DNA from 2 places in the Paenibacillus sp. FSL R10-2734 genome. Region 2 is predicted to be linked to the other one. Evidence: predicted binding sites of a transcription regulator. Region 2 holds the regulator's gene; the other holds the start of a gene.
The links. Region 2 encodes LexA, which represses DNA repair genes until DNA is damaged. Its sites were predicted from a motif close to CGAACATATGTTCG; they were not measured.
Positions count from the first base shown of each region.

Region 1: the regulator LexA is predicted to act here: its motif matches at 1,100-1,113, upstream of NSS67_RS10570 (ImmA/IrrE family metallo-endopeptidase).

Region 1 is NZ_CP150170.1:2,394,788-2,399,487, forward strand. Features, by position in the region: gene NSS67_RS10560 (hypothetical protein) at 1-156, shown strand, start outside; gene NSS67_RS10565 (hypothetical protein) at 290-448, opposite strand; gene NSS67_RS10570 (ImmA/IrrE family metallo-endopeptidase) at 528-1,061, opposite strand; gene NSS67_RS10575 (YjfB family protein) at 1,214-1,390, opposite strand; gene NSS67_RS10580 (hypothetical protein) at 1,540-1,686, shown strand; gene NSS67_RS10585 (NucA/NucB deoxyribonuclease domain-containing protein) at 1,768-2,199, opposite strand; gene NSS67_RS10590 (cytidine deaminase) at 2,306-2,722, shown strand; gene NSS67_RS10595 (glycosyl hydrolase) at 2,894-4,363, shown strand; gene NSS67_RS10600 (PH domain-containing protein) at 4,440-4,700, opposite strand, start outside.
Region 2 is NZ_CP150170.1:3,825,922-3,830,621, reverse strand. Features, by position in the region: gene NSS67_RS16725 (hypothetical protein) at 1-442, opposite strand, end outside; gene NSS67_RS16720 (DUF896 domain-containing protein) at 492-701, opposite strand; gene NSS67_RS16715 (LysM peptidoglycan-binding domain-containing protein) at 813-1,226, opposite strand; gene lexA (transcriptional repressor LexA) at 1,521-2,147, shown strand; gene NSS67_RS16705 (L,D-transpeptidase) at 2,417-2,755, shown strand; gene NSS67_RS16700 (hypothetical protein) at 2,903-3,283, shown strand; gene NSS67_RS16695 (hypothetical protein) at 3,518-4,096, shown strand; gene NSS67_RS16690 (MBL fold metallo-hydrolase) at 4,159-4,700, opposite strand, start outside.

The DNA of each region.
Region 1 (4,700 bases), 1.4 Mb from region 2:
AAAATACAGGAGTTGGAGCAGCGAATTAAGGTACTAGGGAATCAATCTAGTCCGAAGCTACCGGGTCAGAGAATCTTATGGTTTATTATTTGGGGGGTTGTAGGTGTATTCCTTATTCTTACTCTTATTGGTGTGATTCAGTTTGTATCCGCATAATAGAGTTTATTATTACAAATAAGGCAGCAAATTTCCTACCGATAGTTAAACCCAACATAGGCGAAGATTTGTCTGGGTATATTATACCTGTACTTGCTGCCTTTTTATTATGAATTTGCACAAATCATCTTCTTTAGTCTTTGGGTTCTTGCAATAAAATGGAGAAGGTCCCCGTTTCATGATCCACTTCAATCGACTCAATCCCAACAAAATCCGGAATTTCGGGGTGTACTGCATCTACATTATAATCTGGATGAGTCATCAATAATTCAATTACTTTAATGGCTTCCATATCGTTCCCCCTTACGAGAAATTCCACCATAATTATTAATGGTCCTTCATTGCGACTAAGCTTATTATCTCCGCAGTTATTATTGAATATGTGTTAAGCGCTCTTCGTTTCTTCCCATTACGGCCAATAATTGCCCCTGAAAAACACGTCTTTGGATTTGATCAATCCGCTGTAAAGCCAGCTCGCTAGGAACTTGAAATTCTGCTGCAAGATAAGTGATGGCTTCTTCCCGTTGTTCGGGCAATGCCATGCGGGAGATCATGGAGTAAGGCATAGCTGCATAAAGAATAAAACGCTCGGATTCATCCTCCTGTGCCCGCGTAAAATGCTCTGGCATCAATATCTGATTAGTACCATGGCGGAGCAGGTGACAAAGCTCATGGAGAAACTCAAGCCGCTGAAGACTGGCTGGAAGACGGTTATCGATAAACATGCTGTACATCCCCGCTGATGCTTCGATGCTCTTGCTTCTTACATCCAAATAATGAACCCAAATATTAAGTCGTTCTGCAATATAAGCAATCGAAATTTGTGAAGGCTGCTTAAGGTTCAGACGCTTGTATAAATCTTCCGTCCACTTCTCCAGCGCAGTCATTTGATAATAGGATTTCATGTTATTCACATCATTCACCTCATTCAAAATCAATTATAGGATCGTATGTTCGTATAATAAGACAAAAGAAAAGCCCGAAGGGCTATGTAAAGCAAAAAAAAGATATAAGGACACATGAGAACGAGTGTTCTTGTGTCCTTAGCATAAAGCAATTATACACTAATATCAAGTGTTTTTCCTAAATTGGGAGCAACGCTTTTGCCCAGCATTTCCACCATTATTTGACTCTGGGTTTCAGCCTGATTTTTGGCAATACTCATGACCTGTATCCCCACATTTTGAGCCAGGGATGCTTGACTCATTGCCATTGATAATGCGGCTATATCCATATTGCACCTCCTTCGTGTATATCCTGTTTATCGACTGTGCCTACCTAATTCATTAGGTGAATAGCATTTGTTTGCCAATTCGCCCAAACAGCTTATCTCCTTTTTACATATCTTGTGCTGTAGTCATTAATCATTAGGAGGAATTAATTATGGGAATGGAACATTGTGGTTGTAACGTAGGTCCTGTAGTAAGCCCAGTAAATGTAGGTCCGGTGTGTAGTCCTTTTACTTCAACAGGAGCTATTCTGGTACTCTTCATCTTGCTGGTTATCATCACTAAAGCTTGCTTATTCTAAGCTAGCTGATGCACAATGTAGCCCCATCCGGCACACGCCGGATGGGGCTTTTTTTGAATCGTTTTGTTTATCAGCCAGGTATTATTTGAACATAAATTCTACGCGGGTTCCATCCGCATAATCTTCTAGCTGATTGCCAACCCAGCTTCCTGCGCCGCGGTTATCTTTTGGCGTTATGTATTCAATGTCGGCCCCTTCGCCGCCTTCATCACACATGGCCATTGGCCATTCATCGCGGTCGTACCCTTTTTTGGTGGGGATCCCTTTTAAGGATTCTTTGCGGTTCTCTTCAGCCTGCTCACGGTTAATGGTGCACGTAGCGGATTCCCCTTTGGCAATCGCGTCCTGAATATGCTTGGCCGTCTCAGGATAACGATCCGATGGGAAGATCAACTGAACAACTTCTGAATCGGATGTAGACGAGGGGGCTGCCGGGTCTCCGTTCTGTTCAAACCAGTAACCGCCTAAAGCAAGTAACACAACAATGATGAGACTGGTGATAAGTTTCTGTATTTTCAAATCTGCTCCTCCTTTTTGGAACTTAAAATAGTATATCTTATATCAGAATGCAGTGCGATTTAATATACTTAGGAAAAATAAGAGGAGGACGGAATTAGATATGGAGTATTTGATTACCATTGAGGATCAGACGCTTATAGCCTCTGCTGAAGATATTATTACTAAACGTTATGAATGGGAAAGACACCATGTAGGGGCGGCGCTCCGTACTAAGACTGGGGAGATTTTTACAGCGGTACATGTCGAAGCTAGTATGGGACGAATTACAGTCTGTGCAGAAGCGATGGTTATTGGAAAAGCGATATCTGAAGGCTACAAGGAATTTGAGTCGATTGTTGCGGTAAGGCATTCTGATCCGGACAGCGAGGAAAGAGAGATTAAAGTAGTCTCACCCTGCGGGATGTGCCGTGAGTTAATTGCTGATTACGGGAAGGACTGCAAGGTTATTGTATCCGAGGATGGCCGGTTAGCTAAATATGAAATTACTGAATTACTACCGCTGAGATATACGAGATAATTTGGCGATATAGTCAGGAGCCGCTAGGCTCCTTTTTTTGCTGAGTCGTGAGCGTGTTCAGAGGTTCCTTATACAATCCTAAATTAATTTACAAATTCTTGTCCGTTCGCTGAGTTCCTGTCCCAAGCATCTCCATACTATAACTTAAAAAGGTTAAAAGGATGTGAGAGGATGGAACAGCGCAACCTTCGAAATATGATTGATTCGGCATCGAGGTTTGTAAGCGATGTTCAGTGGCAAATAGCGTTCCGTAAATTGCAAATGGCTCCAACAGATCCGGATCTGGCGTCCTCTGCTCAGAAATTGTTGAATACCCTTTATTTTCTACAAGGAAAAGGGATGATTAGCGGACAACATGATTATTTGGAGAGCGCGGATGAGTTCAATGGGAAGCTGAGAAATACAAGCGGGCAATACGCTGCCCTTCACGGCTATGAGCTGGGAGCAATCAATAATCAGTCGGCGGCTCTAATAGACAATCAGCGGGATTGGGTCGTTAGCAGTGCTATTCGCTGGTATAAAGCCGGTGGGATCGTAACGCTTAGTTATCACGCTCATTTGCCAGGGACAGCGCCAGCTTGGGCTAACGTGTCCACGAGCATAAGCAACGCTGATTTTGACAAATATATAACTCCGGGTACCACCCAGTATAACGCACTGATCGCTGATCTGGATAAGATAGCCCTATCTTTGAAAAAGCTTAATGAAGCAGGCGTTCCTGTGCTCTGGCGGCCGTATCATGAAATGAATGGTGGATGGTTCTGGTGGGGGAAGAAGAGCAACTACTTGGGACTGTGGAACCTTATGTTTGAGCGCTTTACCAGCTATCATAAGCTGCATAATTTATTGTGGGTATGGAGTCCGAATGCCAAAAATCAGTGGTGTGATGACCCCGCGGACTACTACCCGAGCGGTGACAAAGTAGATGTGCTGGCGCTAGACATCTATGACGGAGATTTCAAGGGAAGTCACTATGATAGTCTATGGGATCTAGGCCGAGGAAAGCTAATTGCCATTGGAGAAAATGGAGAGCTTCCGTCCCCAGCGTTACTGAAATCACAGCCCAAATGGTCTTATCAAATGACTTGGGGCAAGCTTCTTTATGAGAAGAACACCGATGCGGTGATTAGAGCTTTTATGAACGACAGCTTTGTATACACACGGGAGGAGTATGCTACTGAGGCGGCGACTGTGTCTAAAGGAGATAGTGTGCTGCAGAGTGGTCTATGGGGGCAATATTACAATAACATGACTCTTAGCGGCGCACCTGCACTGACGCGAACCGATGCTAATATCCAATTTTCGTGGAAACAGGGCTCACCCGATCCAGCCATCCGCGCCGATGCTTTCTCTGTACGGTGGAGTGGCAAGCTGACTGCAGCTTATAGTGAGACCTATATCATCTATTCCTCCTCTGACGACGGGGTGCGAGTGTGGATTGATGGGGCGCTGATCATTGACAGTTGGGTGAATCAGAGCGGACAGGAGCGAAAGGGAAACGTGAATCTGATTGCCGGCAAGCTGCAAGAAATTAAGGTGGAGTATTATGAGAATAACGGCGATGCGCGGATTGTTTTGCAGTGGGAAAGTCCAAGCCAGCCAAAGGGAGTTATTCCAGCAGGGGCGTTCAATCTTCCGTAAGAATATCTGTATCGAGCGTCGAAGCGCAAGCAAAAAAGCCCCGGATTTTGGGGCTTTTTTAAATGTGGAAATCGTCTTAGATTTGTTCACGGTAGCTAATATTATTGGCTATCTTCTCGTCACGCACGGCTTTGCGCAGAACATCTTTGACTGTTGGGGCATCATGGATTTTTCGAAAAAGAAGCTGAGGCGCTGAGGCGTCATCAGAGAATACAGTTAATGAACCAATGCCGAGCATCCGGTCCATGATAGATTGTTCTACGGATAAATCGCGTACACGAAGTAATTCGATTTCTTCAACATTTTTACCGATAAGTCCGGTCTTTACCATAATGCG
Region 2 (4,700 bases):
GTCTGGTAAAAATCCATTTCGTGCGTTTGCCTTTATGCTTAATGACAACTGCTCCACGCGAAAGGATGATTTTCTCAATATCAGAAGCTGACAAATAGCGTTCGCGATTGAATTTAATAGTAGATAGTCTAGCATTCTCCACCTTCAAGTACGGACGTCGGAAGAACAGAAGTGCCGCTAGTAAGTAGTACAAAACAACTCCTAGCCAGTTCATAAGCATACCACTGCCTTGGGCCTGATCTACTGAACCAATCACCCAGAACAATGAACCAAGCACTACTAACACTATTGGAAGTGCAATGTTACGACCTTTAAAGGTTTCGGTGTTCTTGCCAGGAGATTTAGATTTAGACGCATAAATCGTTTCCTTCCCCTGTTTCTTTCTTTGCTTGTTGATTTGCTGTGTGTTGCGTTGAACCATTCTTTCCCAAGAACGGGCCATATGCGTTCCCCCTAGTCATCCAGTAATATCTATGAAAAGGAACAGGGTGTTAATGCTTAAGTCCCTTGTTACCTTCTTCATGCTCATCATTATCAACCAATTCAATCGTATTCAATTGTGCTCGAAAATTATTGCGGATATTCCCCAAATAAATTTCACGGAGCTTGGCACGTTCCGCCAATTCCTCTTGATTAAGGCCTACGCTCTTCTGTTTGCGTGCCAATTCGTTAATACGCGCGACCAACTCATCAATATTCAAAAAACTTTCCCTCCCCTTATAAATTAATTCTAACTCTGCCATGAGAAAAAGAGCTTGTCAAGGTTTACTCCCTGCAAGCTCTTAATGTCTTTCTATTATGTTCTTAGAAAATTAATAAATAGGTAACGTTAGAACATCTCCAGCATTAATTTGACTACCCTTAATCCCATTAGATTTTTTAATTCCTTCTATATATACAGCCGTCTTCATATCAGAAGGTTTATTCTCAAGAGCTATACTCCAAAGTGTATCTCCACGTTCAACCACTACGCGCTTCTCATCCTTCATTAAAGAAGTTGATCCTGCAAATACATTACCTACTACTGTAAGCCCTGATAGTACGAGCACAATGATCAATGTCAGTTTAATAACAAAATCTCTCCGGAACAAACGCATCAATCCTTCAAGCAAGCGATCTGTAATCTCTTTAATCTGAGCTGAATTACGGGTAATAGGATTATGTCCTAAAGATTCAACCACTGGGGCTTTATCGTAGATGCTACGGTATGTACTGTATTTTAACATGAATATCATCCTCCAAACACTTGTTCTTACTTTCAAATTCATAATAACACGAACATGTGTTTTGTTCAATACTATTTTAGAACAATTGTTCTCTTTTTTTCGAAAATAGCAAAAAGCCATATCAATCTTAAAAAGACCTAATTGATCATTTATATGAAGCTTAAATAAACAATAAGAGGCTACCATTTATTAACTCTTTCATATTAATATTTATAATAGTTAGAACTTATGTTTGTGCGAACGGTAGTTCTATGTTATAATTTTCCCAAACATTACTATATGGGGTTGATTCCAATGTCAAAGATTTCTAGTCGCCAGCTGGCGATCCTGGAATTTATACGTAGCGAAGTCCGCAGCAAGGGTTATCCTCCTTCCGTCCGGGAGATTGGAGAAGCTGTTGGTCTAGCTTCCAGCTCCACAGTTCACGGTCATTTGGATCGGCTTGAGAAGAAGGGACTTATTCGTCGAGATCCAACGAAGCCTCGTGCGATAGAATTGCTAGGCCAAGAGGATTCCGAGAATGTCCATCATTTCGCACAAACCGTCGCTCGCATTCCTGTCGTAGGCAAGGTTACCGCCGGGGTGCCTATCACTGCTACTGAGAATATTGAAGACTATTTCCCACTTCCAACTCACTATGTTGGAGATAACAAAGTATTTATGTTATCGGTTCAAGGTGACAGTATGGTAGAAGCAGGGATTATGAATGGTGACTATGTAATTGTTCGTCAACAACAAACGGCTGATAACGGAGATATCGTTGTAGCTATGACTGAAGAAGATGAAGCAACCGTTAAGACCTTTTATAAAGAACGTGATCATATACGTCTTCAGCCGGAGAATCCGGCATATGAGCCTCTTCGCCTTAATCGCGTAACCATTCTCGGCAGAGTTATCGGACTGTTCCGAGATATCCACTAACCACGCACTCCTACCAAGCGGAAACAGATTACCGTCCTTTTTAGGGAAGGTAATCATTTCTGCGAGAAATATAAGGATAATGTATACCTTAAATTCTTTCTTATATTTTACAAATGGCTGTTCCGCAAACGCGGAACAGCCATTTTTTCTGCTATTTAACTCAAATAATCGATTATAGAACATTTGTTCCCATTCGCTAAAATGGCCATTTTCTATAAATAACCGTTTAGGTGTTTTGCTCATATCCTAATTAGAAAGGAGTGTTGCGCATGCCAAATTATCGAATTATTGTAGATTTATCGCAGCGAATGCTTTATCTTCTTGATAACAACGTTGTGGTCAGGGGCTTCCCTGTCGGAATCGGTAAAATGGTAACTCAATCCCCACTGGGCGAGTTCACAATTATTAACAAGCAGCCCAATCCTGGTGGTCCATTTGGTGCATTTTGGATGGGACTTTCAAAGCCTCACTATGGGATACATGGAACTAACGATCCCTCATCCATAGGTCACGAAGTCTCACACGGTTGTATTCGTATGTACAATGAGGATGTATTAGCACTCGCAGCGATTGTCCCCATTGGAACACGAGTGACGATAAGAAATTAAATCTATCCATAAACAAAAGCCCCCCACTCGATATTTCATGAATGGGAGGCTTTTGTTTTTGAGTATTTTATATAGCGCACTAGGAATTATGTGGTTATATGTCGAATATTGTTAACAGGATTTCAAATTGAAAGGAAGTGTTTAGTTTTGAACAACTCAAAAATTAGAACCCTCATCGATTTTAAAGTCGATGCACTGGGTAAACTCTCCGGTTTATTGTTAAATAACGATCAAGCTAGTGGAAAAAAGGTAAATCTGCTCACCTCATTTGGCAGCATTCAAGGTATTGTCTCCCCTGCTGACTCCAACAAAGAGGATGTATTTGACTTAAAATCTTTGATGGATGATGTCATTGTCGACGAATACAAATCCTATCTAGGATCAGAACATCCCGATAAAAATTTCGTTTATAACTTTATAGTTCTTAACGAGGTTATTGTAAGACCCTATGCTAATTACGAATCTCCAATCGAATACAAACAGCTAATTGTATATACCGATCAGATCACGGCTTTCAATTTCTTATAGTTTTTACATAGTTACTTTATAAGTATTCCACAAAGCACTCAGGCAACTGCCCAAATTTTTGCGCTCAATTTGCAAAATAGGCAGATTTCTGGGTGCTTCTTTTTGCTTACAATGTAGTCATTCCTATATTTCCACGATTTACGCTTTTAACAGATACTAGTAGAGATAATTCATGCATATCTTTCATTAAGTAATACATCTTGCTTTGAGGAGATAACTAGGAGGCGTGATTACATGCTGATTATCTTGATCTACATATTTGCTATTATAGGAGTAGTCTTAATTCTAAGTGCCGGTATTCTAGAATTGAAAAAGCTATCTACTTCTTCAGCACTGTCTAAGCTATTAAGCGCAACCTCATCTTTTAACATCATATTCACCAAAACATTCATCCCCCCTAATCAAACTCACATGATCGCTCTTAACGAATCTTATAAGAAAATAGCTATAGGCACCAGCAATCCCAAGATAAGCAAAAAAGCTGTAGCAAAGTTATACTCCTTCGATAATGTTATGGGATCAGAGATTGTTGTAAACGCTCTAACCCTTTCCAAAGTATCCAAGAGACAACAAAACAGCAAATCAACTGCTTCAAGTGCGGATATTAATGTGCTTAAGAGCGCTGACGATGAGACTAGTGTTATTCAGGAACTTACACTTAAAATATATATGAACAGTAATGAAACGCCTGTGTATTCTATTTCCTTTTTGCCAGGTTCGTTACCTATACAACAATCCGACACTCAGTACAAAGAAGCTTACTCCCAAGTCCAACAATTGCATGCTTTTTTCAGGTCGATTGTATCCGAATAAATCAGAATTACTTTCGGGATGATCATCCACCTCGTTTAATTACCCAATACCCGATATAATTTTTAAAACTGCACACTAAACCCGTTAAACTGATGAATACCTGTACCATGAGCGACAAGATTCTGTTCACGCAATTCACGAACTGCCTTCTTAACCTCTTGCAAAATAGCTGGATCCAGACCTAACGTATTATGGGAGCCGAATATTCGAGTCACATTTGGAATTTCCGTAATCTTTTCTAATGAAGCCACTAAATCAACCGGACTAGTCGAAGGGTAAAAAGCATAGATAGGTGTAACGTCATACAATAAATCCCCTGTAAACAGATATCCGTTAGCATGATCAAAAATGCTGATATGGCCTGGCGAATGACCCGGTGTATGGTAAATTTCTAATTCACGTTCTCCTATGTCGAGTACATCCCCCTCTTCCAAAAGAGCCGTAGGTTCGCCCTGAAAAGGTGTATAAGTATAAGGATCAAAGGTTTCAGGAATAGGAAGGGTAATATCTCTGCTCATATCTCTTCTTATCTGGGTAAGGGACAAGCCTTGTATTCCGTTAATTAACCAATCCTCATCCTCTTTATGAACATAGATCGTTTCAA